DNA from 4 places in the Streptomyces cyaneofuscatus genome. Region 4 is predicted to be linked to each of the others. Evidence: riboswitches for the same ligand, from Rfam matches in the RefSeq annotation. Region 4 holds a riboswitch; each other region holds the start of a gene.
What was found. Region 4 has a riboswitch for cyclic di-AMP ahead of R2B67_RS01355 (transglycosylase SLT domain-containing protein). Riboswitches for the same ligand answer to the same signal wherever they lie in the genome.
Positions count from the first base shown of each region.

Region 1: it holds a riboswitch for cyclic di-AMP, as region 4 does, so the genes downstream of both, R2B67_RS22195 (transglycosylase family protein) here and R2B67_RS01355 (transglycosylase SLT domain-containing protein) in region 4, are expected to answer to the same signal.
Region 2: it holds a riboswitch for cyclic di-AMP, as region 4 does, so the genes downstream of both, R2B67_RS32310 (C40 family peptidase) here and R2B67_RS01355 (transglycosylase SLT domain-containing protein) in region 4, are expected to answer to the same signal.
Region 3: it holds a riboswitch for cyclic di-AMP, as region 4 does, so the genes downstream of both, R2B67_RS16645 (M23 family metallopeptidase) here and R2B67_RS01355 (transglycosylase SLT domain-containing protein) in region 4, are expected to answer to the same signal.

Region 1 covers NZ_CP137002.1:5,024,318-5,028,522, forward strand. Annotated here, with positions in the region: gene R2B67_RS22185 (cytochrome P450 family protein) at 1-176, shown strand, start outside; gene R2B67_RS22190 (transglycosylase family protein) at 341-1,447, shown strand; cyclic di-AMP (ydaO/yuaA leader) riboswitch at 1,738-1,935, shown strand; gene R2B67_RS22195 (transglycosylase family protein) at 1,941-2,657, shown strand; gene eno (phosphopyruvate hydratase) at 3,069-4,205, shown strand, end outside.
Region 2 covers NZ_CP137002.1:7,301,275-7,305,479, forward strand. Annotated here, with positions in the region: gene R2B67_RS32300 (LysR family transcriptional regulator) at 1-588, opposite strand, end outside; gene R2B67_RS32305 (LysE family translocator) at 662-1,306, shown strand; gene R2B67_RS32310 (C40 family peptidase) at 1,405-1,875, opposite strand; cyclic di-AMP (ydaO/yuaA leader) riboswitch at 1,879-2,044, opposite strand; gene R2B67_RS32315 (hypothetical protein) at 2,419-2,724, opposite strand; gene R2B67_RS32320 (ATP-dependent Clp protease proteolytic subunit) at 2,732-3,379, opposite strand; gene R2B67_RS32325 (excalibur calcium-binding domain-containing protein) at 3,543-4,058, opposite strand.
Region 3 covers NZ_CP137002.1:3,783,487-3,787,691, reverse strand. Annotated here, with positions in the region: gene R2B67_RS16650 (PP2C family protein-serine/threonine phosphatase) at 1-1,183, shown strand, start outside; cyclic di-AMP (ydaO/yuaA leader) riboswitch at 1,394-1,546, shown strand; gene R2B67_RS16645 (M23 family metallopeptidase) at 1,558-2,601, shown strand; gene R2B67_RS16640 (aldo/keto reductase) at 2,751-3,695, shown strand; gene R2B67_RS16635 (PrsW family intramembrane metalloprotease) at 3,702-4,205, opposite strand, start outside.
Region 4 covers NZ_CP137002.1:338,694-342,898, forward strand. Annotated here, with positions in the region: gene R2B67_RS01350 (GMC oxidoreductase) at 1-1,336, opposite strand, end outside; gene R2B67_RS01355 (transglycosylase SLT domain-containing protein) at 1,498-2,337, opposite strand; cyclic di-AMP (ydaO/yuaA leader) riboswitch at 2,341-2,496, opposite strand; gene R2B67_RS01360 (FAD-dependent oxidoreductase) at 2,980-4,205, shown strand, end outside.

The sequences.
Region 1 (4,205 bases), 4.7 Mb from region 4:
AGGGCCAGGCCGCGGTGGCGACCCTGCTGAGACGCCTTCCTGACCTGCGACTTGCCGCAGAACCTGGCGATTTGCGCTGGCGCGGCGGGCTCATCATGCGCGGACTGCGCACCCTGCCGGTGCAGTTCGAGCCCGGTCGCCGCCTCGAACAAAGTGACACGCTGTCACCTCTGTGACTTTCACGTGATCTGCGCTGCATCGACTTGTGACATGCGTTCGAGTCCCGCTAGGTTCACGGTTCGACGCGTCGGCCGCTGTTCACCGGTTGCCCACGCGTCACTTGTTCAACAGCTTCTTGCTCCTCAGTTCTTGCTTGTCAGTCGCACGGAAGGCATATCCCATGGGCTCCGCGAACGGCAGACACCGCCGCCCTCGTCAGGCACCCGCCATCGTCGTCGCCGCAGGCGTGACCGGATCGGCCATCGCCATTCCGCTCCTCGGCGCGGCGGGCGCACACGCAGCCGACGCCACCACCTGGGACCGGGTCGCGGAGTGCGAGAGCGGCGGCATGTGGAGTGCCGACCTCGGCAACGGCTACTACGGCGGGCTTCAGTTCTCGCAGGAGACCTGGTCGGCGTACGGCGGCGACGCCTTCGCGGAGCGGGCCGACCTGGCCAGCCGCTCGCAGCAGATCTCCGTCGCCGAGAAGGTCCTGGACGACAAGGGCCCGCAGGCGTGGCCGAGCTGCGCGGTGATCTCCGGCCTCGCGGTGGACGGCAGCCTGCCCGGTGTCGACCCCGGTACCGCGCCCTCCACCGACCCCACCCAGGACCCGACGACCGCTCCGGCGGACGAAGCGGATGGAGCGGACGAAAAGGGTGAAGCGGGAGGTTCCGGCAACACGGACTCGACCGGCGCCACGGACAAGACCGGCACCACGGACTCCACCGACAAGACGGACGGAACCGGCAAGGGGGAGAAGAAGGGCGGAGCTGACACGCTCGACCCCTCGGCGAAGCCTTCCACTACGCCCCCCGCCACCGGAAAGACCGGCACCCCCGGCTCTCCTGACGCCTCGCAGCCCTCCACCTCCGCCCCCGACGCCTCGCAGGGCACCGACCGCACCGGCGGCAAGCACCGCGGCGCACCGGCCCCCGAGGAGGCCGGTGCGGTGGGGCAGGAGGACGGCCCTCGCGAGTCCGGCCGGCACGCCTCGCGGGGCGAGAGTGACGCGCGGGACGGCGGCGCGGTCACCGGCGGCGGCTACACCGTGCAGCCCGGGGACAACCTCTGGGCCATCGCGGACGCCCAGGAACTCCCCCAGGGCTGGACCGGCCTGTACGAGGCCAACAAGGACCTCCTTGGCTCCGACCCGGACCTGATCCTGCCCGGCCAGAGCCTGGATCTGGGGCTGGGTCAGAGCGCCGCGGAAGGTGCCGAGACCGGTGCCGGGGCGGGTGCCGATGCGGGCGCCGGAACGGGCGCGGAGGCGCCCGCCGCCAACTGATCGAATCCGGGAAAACGCCCCAAAATCGCGGGTAGTTCAGAGGCCTATGTCCACTTATGCGTAAGTGAGACATGGGTCTCTTTGCTGCAACTGGCGCGTCGCGTCCGCCCGCTCGGCGCAGATCCCCTCCGACCTGCGGAAACGGTCCGTCAGGGTGAGCAAGTAAGCGCCGATTGGGCCAGTATGTCCATCTTTGAATGTCGGGGTTGCCTGTGTTTACGGTCGGAACCGCTCGCACCGCGGGCCCCGTCGACCGTCACGCCGAATCCTGCCGTCGGTCGAAGGGAACAGACGCGTAAGCGCCGTAGGCAGGAGCGGGGGACCCAGGTAGGCCGCCGGGTCCGTACAACCCCTTCGAAGGACAGCTCCTTCGAGGCCGGGGACGTACGGGAACGGCTTGGGGTGAAGTCGCGCGCAAGGTCGCGCGACCGGGCAACTCATCAGCCCGAACCCGACAGCTCACCTCGTAGGCGTCGGTGAGGAGATCCGTTCCATGCTGCTGAACAGCAAGGGCAAGCACCGCCGCCCCTCGAAGACCGTCCGTTTCGCCACCCTCGCGGGCATCACCGGTGCCGCCGTGGCCGTCCCGCTGATGGGTGCGACCAACGCTTCCGCCGCCTCCGTCGAGACCTGGGACGCCGTCGCCCAGTGCGAGTCCGGCGGCAACTGGTCCATCAACACCGGCAACGGCTACTACGGCGGGCTCCAGTTCTCGCAGTCGAGCTGGGCCGCCGCCGGCGGTACGCAGTACGCCTCGCGCGCCGACCTGGCCTCCAAGGACCAGCAGATCGCCACCGCCGAGAAGCTCCTCGACATGCAGGGCCCGGGCGCCTGGGCCTGCGCCGGCGCCGGCGGCCTCACCAACGACGGTGTGGACCCGGGCGTGAACACCGGCTCCGGCCAGTCCGCGAGCAAGCCCGAGCAGGCCCAGCCCGAGCGCAAGGCCGAGCAGCCCACCACGCGCAGCGAGCAGCGCACCGCCCCGGCCGCCCCCAAGGCCGAGAGCTCCAAGAAGACCGTCACCACCCCGACCGGTGAGAAGGTCCAGAAGGGCGACGGCGAGTACAAGGTCAAGACCGGCGACACCCTGAGCAAGATCGCCGACAAGGAAGGCGTCAAGGGCGGCTGGAGCAAGCTCTTCAAGCTCAACGACGACATCGTCAAGGACGCGAACCTGATCTTCCCGGGTCAGCAGCTCCACCTGAAGTAACAGCCGGCTCTCCTCCCCGGAGGGAGGGGGTCCGGCGGCACCCTCCCTCGCACGGCTCCCCGGCCCGGCGCGCTACTCCCCCCGTGCGCGCCGGGCCGGGGTCTTTCCGTGGGAAGGGCGCCGCTCCCGCCGTGTGAAGGACGCCGGCGGGGATGGGGGTAGGGGCGATGACGGGTGATGGGGATGGGAATGGTGGGCGATCCGTTCACTTCTTGTCGGCATCGCACCCCCGCCGCTTGTTACCGCCCAGTAGATTTCTAGAGATTTGTCCCGTGATGCTGGCCCTTGGGTCCTTTTTCGTCCCAGGAGACGGGCGGTCGGCCGACTGACGCGGCCGGGCCGGTTAGGCTCGTGTCGCAAGGCCACAGTGACCCTGCACAACCAGCGTCATATCCCAGAAGGAGATGCCTCGTGCCGTCCATCGACGTCGTCGTAGCCAGGGAAATCCTCGACTCCCGGGGCAACCCCACGGTCGAGGTCGAGGTTGGCCTCGACGACGGCAGCACGGGCCGTGCTGCCGTTCCGTCCGGCGCCTCCACCGGTGCGTTCGAGGCTGTTGAGCTTCGCGACGGTGACCCCAACCGCTACCAGGGCAAGGGCGTCGAGAAGGCCGTCCTCGCCGTCATCGAGCAGATCGGCCCGGAGCTCGTCGGGTACGACGCCACCGAGCAGCGCCTCATCGACCAGGCGATGTTCGACCTGGACGCCACCGAGAACAAGGCCTCGCTCGGCGCGAACGCCATCCTCGGTGTCTCGCTCGCCGTCGCGCACGCCGCCTCCGAGGCGTCCGACCTGCCGCTCTTCCGCTACCTCGGCGGCCCGAACGCGCACCTGCTGCCCGTTCCGATGATGAACATCCTGAACGGCGGCTCGCACGCCGACTCCAACGTGGACATCCAGGAGTTCATGATCGCCCCGATCGGCGCGGAGTCCTTCTCCGAGGCCCTGCGCTGGGGCGCGGAGATCTACCACACGCTGAAGAAGGTCCTCAAGACCAAGGGCCTGTCCACCGGACTCGGCGACGAGGGCGGCTTCGCCCCGAACCTGGAGTCCAACCGCGCCGCCCTGGACCTCATCGTCGAGGCCATCACGGAGGCCGGTTACGTCCCGGGCCGCGATGTCGCACTCGCGCTCGACGTCGCCGCGTCCGAGTTCTACAAGGACGGCGTCTACGAGTTCGAGGGCAAGTCCCGCTCGGCCGCCGAGATGACCGAGTACTACGAGGAGCTCGTCTCCGCGTACCCGCTGGTCTCCATCGAGGACCCGCTGTACGAGGACGACTGGGCCGGCTGGAAGGTCATCACCGACCGCATCGGCTCCAAGGTGCAGATCGTCGGCGACGACCTCTTCGTCACCAACCCCGAGCGCCTGGCCCGCGGCATCGAGGAGGGCTCCGCCAACGCCCTGCTCGTGAAGGTCAACCAGATCGGTTCGCTGACCGAGACCCTGGACGCCGTCGAGCTGGCCCAGCGCAACGGCTTCAAGTGCATGATGTCGCACCGCTCCGGTGAGACCGAGGACGTCACCATCGCCGACCTCGCCGTCGCC
Region 2 (4,205 bases), 7.0 Mb from region 4:
GCCCGCCAGCTCGGCGACCGGCAGCCGGCCTGACCCTTCGGAGAGCCGGTGCCCGACCGCGGTCGCCAGCACCAGCTCCTCCACCAGCAGGGGTTCCACGGTGACGCCCGGCGGCGGCGGGTCGGCCACCGCCGGTTCGTAGGTGTGGGTCAGCGCCAGGTCCACCTCGCCCGCGGTGACCGCCGCGATCCCGCCCGGCGGCTCGTACTCGGTGACGGCCAGCTCGACCTCCGGATGGGCCCGCCGGAACGCGCTCAGGACCGGCGGCAGCAGATGGACCCCGGCCGTCGTGAACGTCCCCACACGCAGCCTGCCGCCCGACAGCCCGGCCAGCTGCGCCAGCTCGTGCCGCGCCTGGTCCAGCTCGTCCAGGACCCGCCGGGCCCGCCCCGCCAGCAGCTCACCGGCGGCCGTCAGCCGCGCCCCGCGATGGTGGCGCACCAGCAGCGTCGCCCCGGCCTCTCGCTCCAGCTTGGCCAGCTGCTGGGAGAGGGCGGGCGCGGTGTAGCCGAGGTGGGCGGCGGCCCGCGTGATCGATCCGGTCTCGGCGACCGCCACCAGCGCGGCGAGCCGCGTCGGGTCGTACATGAAGCGTTCCTTTAGGCAGACCCAGAAGATTGCAAGTACACGCTAAAGGCTCCGCCGGTCCAGGCTGGACCCCATGGACGCACAACTGATCGCCTTCACCGGGGTCGCCGCCGGCATGGTCGCGCTGCCCGGCGCCGACTTCACCGTCGTCGTACGCAACGCCCTGGCCTCGCGCACCGCCGGTCTGGCCACCGCCCTCGGCGTCGCCGGGGGACTGCTCGTCCACACCGCGCTCGCCGTGGCGGGGCTCGCCGCGGTGCTGGTGACGATGCCCGTCCTCTTCCGCACGGTCCAGCTGCTCGGCGGCGCGTACGTGCTCTACCTCGGGATCAGCGCCCTGTACGCGATCCGGCGCCGGGTCTCCGAGGAGGGCCGTACGCCGGAGCATGCACCGGGGCCGAAGGAGCCCGAGGGGCTCGGGCGCGCGCTGCGCCAGGGATTCCTGACCAACGCGCTCAACCCGAAGGCGCCGGTCCTCTTCCTCAGCCTGCTGCCGCAGTTCGTCCCGGACGGGCAGCCGCCGCTGCCCAGGACCCTCCTGCTCGCCGCCCTCGTGGTCGCCCTCGCCCTCGTCTGGTTCTCGGCCCTCGCCCTGCTCGTGGACCGGCTGGGGCGGTGGCTGCGCCGGCCGCGTACCGCCCGGGCGATCGAGGGCGGCAGCGGCGTGGCGCTCACCGGACTGGGGCTGGCGCTGGTGACCGGGCCCCTCCTGCGCTGAGGTGCGCCGAGGGGCCCGTGCGCCCGCAAGGGACGGAGCGTCCGGCCGCAAGGGACAGAGAGCGCCCGGCCGCAAGGGAAGAGCGTCCGGCAGGTGGGTCAGCGGACCCGTCCGTACCAGACGCTCTTGGACCAGATTTTCGCCTTACGCACCACATCCCCGGATTTGGGGGAGTGCCAGATCTTCCCGCCCCCGGCGTAGATGCCCACGTGGTAGACGCTGCGGCCGGAATGGAAGAAGACCAGGTCGCCGGGTTTCCGCTTCGACGAGGAGATACGGCTGGTCTTGTTGTACTGCTGCTGTGCTGTGCGGGGAAGCTTCTTCCCCGCCTTCTTGAACGAGTAGACAGTCAGCCCCGAGCAGTCGAACCGGCTGGGACCCGCGGCCCCGTACTTGTACGGAGCCCCCTTCTTCGACGCGGCGATCTTGAGCGCCTTCGTCGAGTGGGTGGCGGCCTCGGCATCGTCGACCAGACCTGGCGCCAGCATCGAGGACGTCACGGCCAGGGTGAGTACGGAAGCCGTACCGACCCGGGCGAACAGAGACGGGACATGAACCTGCGCAGACATGCGCAACCCTTCGTCAGCCGCCTGTGAAGGATGACCTGTCGGGTTCGGGCTGGCGAAGTTGCCCGGCCGCTTGACGCGGCTTCACCCCGAGGGCTTCCCGGTCTCCCGGTCGGCCCGTAATGCTCGGGTCCTCCACTCCTGCCGATCCACTCCTTGTCGACCAGTCATCCGGGAAGCGGCAGGACTCGGCGTCCACCCGGACCGCCCCGCCGCGGTGGCGGGGGCTTGTCGTCCCAGGGATCTTGACTCACCAAGTGCCGGATTTCCGAGCCGAAACAGTGATTTGTGAGTCTCCTCACCACTGATCCATTCAGGTGGACAGGGTGGATTCGCCCCCGCCGACGAGCCGGGCGCACGCCCCCGTACCAGCGACGAAAGGCCGCATTCCGGGTACGGCTCCCGCGTCGAGCGCAAGTTGGGGCGTCGCTCGTGCGGGTGATCGCCTACGCCGAACGAGCGAGGGAAATTGATCGCGGCACCGGGCGTGTCGCGCGCGGGGCGACCGGCCCGCTCCCGTAATGCGCTCCCGGCGCGCGGAGCGGTTCAGTTCGGGGTCGGCGGCACGGCGACCCTGCCCGCCCGCCGCTCGCCGTCCAGCACCCGCAGGGCCCGTGCGAGCGTCGCCGCGTGGATCTGCCGCTCGCCGCGCTCGTGCATCAGGGAGAGGGCATCGCGCAGGGCCGCGGCCCGGGAGACCAGGGCCTGCGCGGCTCTCAGCGCGCTGTAGGTGTCGCTGCCGCGCGCCGGGTTGATGCGGCCCACCTGGTCGAGGACCGCGAGGTAGCAGTCGATCAGCTCACCCTCGGCGCGGGTCAGTGCGGGTAGGGGCGGGAACTCCGTGGGTTCCATGGGCGGTTCACCTCACGTCGTGCGGCGGCTGGGAGAGTGTGCGGTTCTCCACGACGTGGTCCACCAGCCCGTAGGCGCGAGCGGCCTCCGCGTCGAGGATGGTGTCGCGCTCGATGTCGGCGGTGACCCGCTCGGCGGTCCGGCCCGTGTGCCGGACCAGCATGCCCGTGAACAGCTCGCGGGTGCGCACCAGTTCGCGCGCGTGGATCTCCAGGTCGGACGGCTGGCCCCGCAACGGCTCTGCCAGCGCGGGCTGTTGAATGACTACCCGCGCGCCGGGCAGGGCATGTCGCCGCCCCGGAGCTCCGGCCGCCAGAAGAGCGGCCGCGTAGGAGCCGGCCTGCCCCAGACAGAAGGTCTCCACCTCGCAGGTCAGAAACCGCATCGTGTCGTAGACCGCCGCCATCGCCCCGAACGAGCCGCCGGGGCAGTTGATGTACAGCGACAGCGGCCGGTCCGGCTCAGCGTGCTCCAGATACATGAACTGCGCGATCAGATCGCTCGCCGCGGTGTCGTCGATCGGACTCCCGAGGAAGACGATCCGCTCGGACAGAAGCTTGGAGTACGGGTCCTGGGTCCGGGTCCCGGTCGCGGTGCGCTCGGTGAACTCGGGCAGTACGTAACGGGCGTCGGGTCGGGCATCGGGTCGGATCATGGCGGAGCCCCTCTCCTGGGTGCGTGACGGAACGCAGGCGCGACACAGGTCCGCCCTGCGCTCACGTCCTGTCAAAAATGTACAGGACGTACAGAAGAGAGGGAGGGTTGACGCGTTCGCGGGACCGAAGAGAGGGGCGGTGGGTGTCTATTCGCCTGTTCGTCTATTCGCAGCCGACTCCGTCACCGTCACGGTCGAGGTGGGAGTCGTACCCGGGGTCGCCTCTCCTGATGGGAGCGGCGCCCGCCGCACGGACGGCGGTGCAGTTCTTGTAGTACGTGGATCCCCCGCCCGAGTCGTCGCCCTCGTCGTAGACCGGGTCGGGCGCCTCGGCGGCGGGCTCGGGCGGCGGAGCGGTGACGGTGACTCGTACCTTCTTGATTTTCGTGACCGTCGGGGCCGGCTCCGGGCTGGCTGTCACGGTCACCTTGGCCGTCTCCGTCACGGTGACGGTCACCGTCGGCCCGGGCTCTGTCTTCACCGCCGCTGTCTGTACAGCTTCCGGCTCCTCGCCGGTGGCGCCGATCCCGATGCCGAGCAGGAACAGCACGCCGGCGGCGGGAAGGATGACGCGCTTACGGGCCCAGCGTGGTCCGGGGGAAGGGTCCGGCGGCGGGACGGTGACGCCCGGCCCCCAGTCCGCTTGCCGTGACGGGTGCTGCGGGTCGTTCCAATTCATTGTCCCCCCAAGGAAGTTCGTGGAGGAACGACGCTAATGAGCCGGGCGCGCCCGCAGGAGGAGGATGTTCCGTTGGTGATGGAGTTGTGACCAAAGAGCGGGGGAGTGATGGTCACGGCTCAGCGGTGGAGTCGTGTTGTGCGGATG
Region 3 (4,205 bases), 3.4 Mb from region 4:
CGGGCGTGCCACGCCCGGCTCCACCGGGAAGGGCAGGCCGGTGGTGGCCCGGAACCCCGGCACCCGGCGGTTCGTCCGGCTGCTGCCCGTGCTGCTCATCGGCGGCGGGCTCCTCTTCGACTCGCTCGCCCCGCCCAACTTCACCGCCGTCCCCCTGTTCGTGGCCGCGCCGCTGATCGCCGCCCCTTTCTTCTCGCTCGCCAGCACGATCCGTACGGGCGTGGCCGCGGTCCTCTCCGTCATCGCGATGCGGCTCTCCGACGGCACGTCCACCCAGGTCGTCCCGGTCATCGAGATGATCACGGTCCTCACCGCCGCGGCCCTGGCCCTCGTCATCAACGGGGTCGTGCGCCGCAGCAACGAGCAGCTGGCCTCGGCGCGGGTCATCGCGGAGACCGCCATGCGAGCCGTGCTGCCGACCCCGGCGGAGCGGATCGGCGGGCTCCAGGTGGCGGCGCGGTACGAGGCGGCGCAGGCGGACGAGTTCGTCGGCGGGGACCTGTTCGCGGTGGCGGACACCCCGTACGGCGTACGCCTGGTCGTCGGTGATGTGCGCGGCAAGGGGCTGGACGCCGTGGAGGCGGTGGCCGTGATCATCGGGGCGTTCCGGGAGGCCGCCGAGCAGGAGCGGTCCCTGGAGGGGGTGGCCCAGCGGCTGGAGCGGGCGCTCGCGCGGGAGGGGACGCGGCGGTACGGGCTGGACGCCATGGAGGGGTTCATCACCGCCGTACTGGCCGAGATCCCGCCCGGTTCGGCCTCGCTGCGGCTGGTGAACCGGGGTCACCCGGAGCCCATCCTGCTGCACGCCGATGGAGCCCTTGAGGTCCTCGCGCCGTCCGTGCCCGCGATGCCGCTGGGGATGGACCTCGGGGTGTGGCCCGACCGGTCCGACGAGTGGGAGATGCCCCCGGGTTCGACGCTGCTCGCCTTCACGGACGGCCTCTCCGAGGCGCGGGACGCGAACGGGGTCTTCTACGACCCGGCGGCCCGGCTGCGCGGCCGGATCTTCCCCGGCCCCGAGGAGCTGCTCTCGGCGCTCACCGACGACGTACGGCTGCACACCGGGGGCCGGTCGACGGACGACTTGGCGCTGCTCGCGGTCAGCCGGCCGGCGGAGGGGCAGGCGCCGCGGCGGACGACGGTGAAGATCGTCGGCCGGGGCGATGACACGGTGCGTAATTGAAGGGCGCCGCTCCGCATAACAGTTGACACACCATCAGAAAAAGAGGTGTGGGCGAGGGGTCGTCAAGTCGTCCGATTCGCGCTGCTTGTGGGCGGTAAGTCCCCGCCGGAGCCGTTAATGATCAACAAGAACAGCTTGGAATCGAGCCCGTCTGTCTATTAACGTTCGATAACGCAGCGCGGTCGTCCCAGCCGTCGTCAGAGACGGCGCCGTGCGCGAGCGCCGAATCCCGCAAGGGAACCGGGGAACCACCTACATGGGGTGAATCGGACGCCTGTGTCTCGTGAGAGACGGAGGGGCCCGTAGGAGACCTTCCTGCTCCGAACCCGTCAGCTAACCCGGTAGGCGAGAAGGAAGGAAAGGAGTGCGCCCACGTGGCGTCCAACAAGCCTGCCCCTGAGGCCCCGTCACCCTTCACTGCCGACGGCCTCGGTGGTCCGGAGCGGACGTGGGAGGAGTGGAACCCCACCGCGGAGTCCATCCGTCCCGTGCGCGGCAAGCACCGCGTCGCCAAGCAGCGGGGTCTCGCCCGTAGCTCCACCGTCCTCGGGGTCGGCGTCATAGCGGCCGTCGGTGCGGGTGGCATGGCCACCGCCCAGAGCAAGCCGCCGGTCTCCATCTCCCTTCCCGATTCCATCGCGGACAACCTCCCCGACGCCAAGTCCCTTCCCGGCGTCGGTGCCTTCATGGCCGAGGAGGCCGAGGCCGCACCGGTCACCGCCGCGCCGCTCACCACCGCGGGCATCACGACCGCCGAGGCCGACCAGGGCGCCACCGACGCCGGCGAGGCCCTGCGCGCCCGCATCCTCCAGCAGGCCGAGCAGCAGCAGGCCAGCGCCGATGCCGAGGCCAAGGCCGCCGAGGAGAAGGTCGCGGCCGAGAAGGCCGCCGCCGAGGCGAAGAAGCAGCAGGACGAGGCCCAGGCCGCCGTCAAGGCCAAGATCGCCGCCGAGAAGAAGGCGGCCGAGGAAGCGGCGGCGAAGAAGGCCGAGGAGGAGCGCCTCGCGAAGCTCCGCGCCAGCTACACCCTGCCGACCTCCTCGTACACGCTCACCTCGACCTACGGCCAGTCCGGCGCGATGTGGTCCTCCGGCCAGCACACCGGCCTGGACTTCGCCGGGGCGGCCGGTTCGCCGCTCAAGGCCGTGCACGGCGGCACGATCACGGAGGCCGGCTGGTCCGGTTCGTACGGCTACCGCACGGTCCTCCAGCTGGAGGACGGTACGGAGATCTGGTACGCCCACCAGTCCTCGATCGACGTCTCGGTCGGCCAGCAGGTCAGCACCGGCGAGACCATCGGCCGCATGGGCGCGACCGGCAATGTCACCGGCGTCCACCTCCACCTGGAGGTCCGCACCGCCGGCGGCTCGGCGATGGACCCGGCGGCCTGGCTGAACAGCAAGGGCCTCACCGTCTGAGACCCGGGTACGTCGTTCGTCGTCGTCCCCTCGCATACCCCGGCAGCCCTGACGCTCACCCCCCGACGTCAGGGCTGCCGGTCTGTCCGCGTCCGACCGGGTGCCGGGACATGGAATAGGCGCCCCCGCCACCGCCGTTGAACCCCGACATGACTTCTCTGCGCACGCTCGGCAGCTCCGACCTCCAGGTCTTCCCCCTCTCCCTCGGCGGCAACGTCTTCGGCTGGACCGCCGACGAGGACCGGTCCTTCGCCGTCCTGGACGCGTACGCGGCGGCCGGCGGCAACTTCGTCGACACCGCCGACGCCTACTCCGCCTGGATCGAGGGCAACCAGGGCGGTGAGTCGGAGAGCGTCATCGGCAAGTGGCTCGCCTCCCGCGCCAACCGCTCCGACATCGTCGTGGCCACCAAGGTCGGCGCCCACCCCGACTACAAGGGGCTCTCCGCCGCCACCATCAAGGGCGCGGCCGAGCAGTCGCTGCGCCGCCTCGGCACCGACCACATCGACCTCTACTACACGCACTTCGACGACGAGACCGTCCCGGTCGAGGAGATCATCACCGCCCTCGACGGGCTGGTGAAGGACGGCAAGGTGCGCCACATCGCCGCCTCCAACATCAGCCCGGAGCGCCTCCAGGAGTCGCTGGACTTCTCCGAGCGCGAGGGCCTGGCCCGGTACGTCGCGCTCCAGCCGCACTACAACCTGGTCTCCCGCGCCACCTACGAGGGCCCGCTCCAGGAGACCGCCGCCCGCGCCGGCCTCGCCGCCGTCCCGTACTACGCGCTGGCCTCCGGCTTCCTCACCGGCAAGTACCGCCCGGGCGCCACGGTGGAGAGCGCCCGCTCCGCGAAGGCGGGCGAGCACCTGGAGTCGGAGCGCGGCCGGAAGGTGCTCGCCGCCCTCGACCGGGTCGCCACGGAACGGGGTGCCGAGATCGCCACGGTCGCCCTCGCCTGGCTCGCCGCCCGCCCGACGGTCGCGGCCCCGATCGCCTCGGCCCGCACGGTCGAACAGCTCCCCGCGCTGCTGGCCGTCGCGGACCTGGAGCTGACGGAGGCGGAACTGGCGACGCTCACGGAGGCGTCGGCCTGAAGTGAGTCACGGGGGAGGCGCGGTGGGGCCGTAGGGGTGGTGTCGGCCGTACGGGTACGGCTGCGGGGGCGGGCTGCCGTACGCGGTCCCGTGCCCCTGCCCGTAGCCGTATCCATACCCGTAGCCGTGTCCCTGGCCCTGTCCGTACGGCGGCATCGGCGGGCGGTACGGATACGGCTGCGGGCGCGGGCCCGTGCCGGTCATCCGGGCCGCGTGCGTGAGGGCCGGGGCCGCGATGGCCCGGCGCTGCCAGAGGTGGTGCAGCAGCTCCCGTTCCCGGGCGGCGAAGTCCGGGCCCACCGCGTCGTGGCGGGCGCGGCGGCGCAGGCCGGCCAGGGTCGTCGCGAACGACTCGTACTCGGCGACCGCGCGCGCCGCCGCCCGCCCCCGGGACCGGTCCTGCTTCCCGTGCCAGTGGCGGGCCAGGTCGCGGGCCACGCCCCGGGTCCGCATCGAGGAGAGCGCCAGGGGTTCGGCCGGGGTCAGCCAGCCGGCCGTGGCGTACGCGGG
Region 4 (4,205 bases):
CCGTCTGCCAGTTCAGTTCGGGCCTGCCCGCCGCCGCGTTCCAGGTGAACTCGGCCCGGTGGGGGTTCTTGGTGATCGAGAGGTAGAACGAGGCCCAGGTCTCGATCCCGGTGGGCAGCGGAGCGACTTCGGCGAACGCTCCGCCGGCGTCCCAGTTGTCGATGCCGCCGGTGGGGATGGACGACTGCACCTTCCCCGTCGGGTCCCAGAGGTGGTTGGCCCGGCCGCACATGACGTTGCCGTTGTCGCCCCAGCCCTTGCCGACCTCGTTGTTCAGGCCGGGCAGCGCCCCGGTCGCCTTCAGCCCGACGAGCAGCTTGCTGGTGCCGACGCTGCCCGCGGCGAAGAAGACCCTGTCCGCCGTGACCGTCTTGGTGACGGCGGTCCGGCCGGTGGTGTCCAGCTGGTCGATGAGGACCGTGTAGCCGCCGCCGGAGGCCGGGGAGACGCGGGTGACCTTGTGCAGGGGGCTGATGGTGACCCGGCCGGTGGCCTTGATCCGGTCGATGTAGGTCTTCTGGAGCGACTTCTTGCCGTAGTTGTTGCCGTAGAGGATCTCGGCGTCCAGCGCGGACTTCGGGACGGTCCCGGCCGCCTCCTGCTTCATGTAGTCCCAGTCGTACACGGCGGGCACGAAGAGGAACGGGAAGCCGGAGCGCTGGGCGTGCTTCCGGCCGACCCGTGCGTACTGGTAGCAGTCGACGGAGTCGAACCACACGGGGTCGATGGTGGTGACGCCGAGGTCCGCGTTGGCGCGCGGGTAGTACGTGCTGTACATCTCGGCGGCGTTCACCGACGGGAGGATGGCGGCGAAGTTCTCCCGCTTGGGCGTGACGGCCATACCGCCGTTGACCAGCGAGCCGCCCCCGACGCCGCGCCCCTGGTAGACGGTGATGCCGGCGAACTCCTCGGCGTCCAGGATGCCGGTGTAGCGGTTGACGTTCTTGTCGATCGGGAAGCCGAGGAAGTTGCTCAGCGGCTGCTTGGTCCTGGTGCGCAGCCAGAAGGAGCGGTCGTCGGGCTTGGTGGTGTTGGCGAAGATCTTGCCGTCCGCGCCGGGGGTGTCCCAGGCCATGCCCATCTCGACCATGTGGACGTCCGTGCCGGCCTGGGCGAGCCGGAGAGCGGCCACCGAACCGCCGTAGCCGGTCCCGATGACCAGCACCGGCACATGGGCGCCGGATCCGATGGGGGCCGCTGCCGCGCGGGGCGTGGCCCAGACCGGCGTGGTGGGTCCGGCGAGCGCCGCGACCCCGAGAAGAGAACCTGTTCCTGTGATGAATCTTCGACGCGATACACCCTTGGGGGCGTTGTTGTGCAGGGTAGTGTCGTTCATGTGACATCCCTCACTCTCGACAGAGTGCAACAGGTTCTACTGTCGATCGCGTGGTAAGTCACTAGAAACTTGGGGGTAACTTCCCCCTGCGGATGCGCACGCCCGAGGGGCCCCGGACCGTGCGGTCCGGGGCCCCTCGGATGTGAGCCTTCGTCCAGCGATCAGTAGGCGCCGAAGACGTTGTCGATCGAGCCGTACCGGTCGGCGGCGTAGTTGCACGCGGCGGTGATGTTGGCGACCGGGTCGTAGCTGTCGGTCGAGGTGCCGGGCACGTGGTACGCCTGGAACGTCGGGTCGATGACCTGGAGCAGCCCCTTGGACGGGGTGCCCTTCACCGCGTTGGAGTCCCAGTTGTTGATGGCGTTCGGGTTGCCCGAGGACTCGCGGATGATGTTGCGGTGGATGCCCTCGTAGCTGCCGGGGATGCCGTGCTGGGCCATGACCGCCAGCGACTCCTTGATCCAGCCATCGAGGTCGTTGGTGTACGTGGCGGGAGCGGCGGCGGCCGGGGCGGCGGCGGGCGCGGCCGTGGTGCGCTCCGAGCGGTCGGCGCGCTCCGCCGTTGCGGTGCGCTCGGCGGCCGGGGCGGCCTCGGCAGCCTTGGCGGCCTTGGCGTCTGACGGGGCGGCAGCCTTGGCGCCGATGGTCAGCGTGATACCCGGGTGAATAAGGTTCGGGTTCTCACCAACGGCCTTGCGGTTGCCTTCGTACAGCTTCTTCCAGCCGCCGTTGACGGAATACTCGCGGGCGATCTTGGAAAGCGTTTCGCCGGACACCACGGAATGCTTGGCGGGCGCGGCCTTCGTCACGGAATTCGCCTGGGCGGTCACGGAGACGGGAGCGACCGCCTTTTCCGCGGCGACGGAGTGCGCGGGGGCGGCGGAGGCGGTGGTGGCGCCGAGCACGGGGAGGGCCAGAACGGCTCCACCTGTGGTCACGGCGGCGATGCCGCGGCTCAGCGAGACGGACTTGGGACGGCGGTGCTTACCCTGTGCGGGCATGGGGAATTTCCTCTCCGGCGCCTACGAGGTGAGCTGTCGGGTTCAGACGGGAGATGTCTGGCCGCATGGACGTGCGACTTCACCCCTAGCCGTTCCGGAGACCGGATCGGCGGCTTACCTGGGTCCCCCGCTCCTGCCGTACGTGGGTGGGTTTCGGATTCCCGGACGGCGGCAGGATTCGGCGTTCCATCCGGATTGAGCGTGACCGTAGGCGAAAAGCGCCGAACAGAACAAGCCCCGAATTCCGGATGACCTTTCTCCGCAAGATCGAATTACGGAATTCCCGGCCGCGCCCGTTCCGTCACGGTGTCAACTTTCTTGGCACAGAAGGGAACCGAACCTTCCGATTCCGCGTCCGCACCCCCGGACGTGACGCTCACCACTTCGTACGGGGCTGACCGAAAAGGGCGCGGTCAAAACAACCCAAGAAGCTCAATAGCCCTTTTATGGAAGAGGGGGTTAAAAGGCCGAAATCGCCCATACCGCCCCACCGAAACGGACTTTTCGGGCGGTTCCGTAGGCCGGGTCGGAGGCCCCGCGCGGCCAGGGCTTACGGTGTGGGGTGGAGACTAGTAAGCCAACCCTTACCTCCGACGTACGCTGTACCTGCCCGCGTTCGCCCGCCTTAAGGATCACCACGCCATGACACGCCCCGTCCGCGTCGCCATTGTCGGAGCCGGCCCTGCCGGTATCTACGCTGCGGACGCGCTGCTCAAATCCGAGGTCTGCCAGGACCCGGGTGTCTCGATCGACCTGTTCGAGCGCATGCCCGCACCCTTCGGCCTGATCCGTTACGGCGTGGCCCCCGACCACCCCCGGATCAAGGGCATCGTCAAGGCGCTGCACCAGGTGCTGGACAAGCCGCAGATCCGCCTCTTCGGCAATGTGAGCTACCCGAACGACATCGACCTGGACGACCTGCGGTCCTTCTACGACGCGGTGATCTTCTCGACCGGCGCCGAGGCCGACCGGGCGCTCGACATCGCGGGCATCGAGCTGGACGGCTCCTACGGCGCGGCCGAGTTCGTCTCCTGGTACGACGGCCACCCCGAGGTGCCGCGCACCTGGCCGCTCACCGCGGAGAAGGTCGCCGTCCTCGGCGTCGGCAACGTGGCGCTGGACGTCGCCCGGGTGCTGGCCAAGACGGCCGACGAGCTGCTGCCGACCGAGATCCCGGACAACGTGTACCAGGGCCTCAAGGAGAACAAGGCGCTGGAGGTGCATGTGTTCGGGCGGCGTGGCCCGGCGCAGGCCAAGTTCAGCCCGATGGAGCTGCGCGAGCTGGACCACTCCCCCAACATCGAGGTCATCGTCAACCCCGAGGACATCGAGTACGACGAGGGCTCGATCGCCACCCGGCGGGAGAACAAGCAGGCCAACATGGTCGCGCAGACCCTGGAGAACTGGGCGATCCGCGATGTCGGCGACCGCCCGCACAAGCTCTTCCTGCACTTCTTCGAGTCCCCGGTCGAGATCCTCGGCGAGGACGGCAAGGTCGTCGCGCTGCGCACCGAGCGCACCGAGCTGGACGGCACCGGCAACGTCCGGGGCACCGGCAAGTTCACCGACTGGGACATGCAGAGCGTCTACCGGGCCGTCGGCTACTACTCGGAGGAGCTGCCGAAGCTCCCCTTCGACGTGGCCTCCGGCACGGTCCCGCACGAGGCGGGCCGCGTCATCGCCGGGGACGAGCACATGGCGTCGGTCTACGTCACGGGCTGGATCAAGCGCGGCCCGATCGGCCTGATCGGCCACACCAAGGGTGACGCCAACGAGACGGTCGCCTGCCTCCTGGAGGACCGCGCCGCAGGCCGTCTGCCCGAGCCGGCGACGCCCGCCCCGGAGGCCGTGGAGGCCTTCCTGGAGAG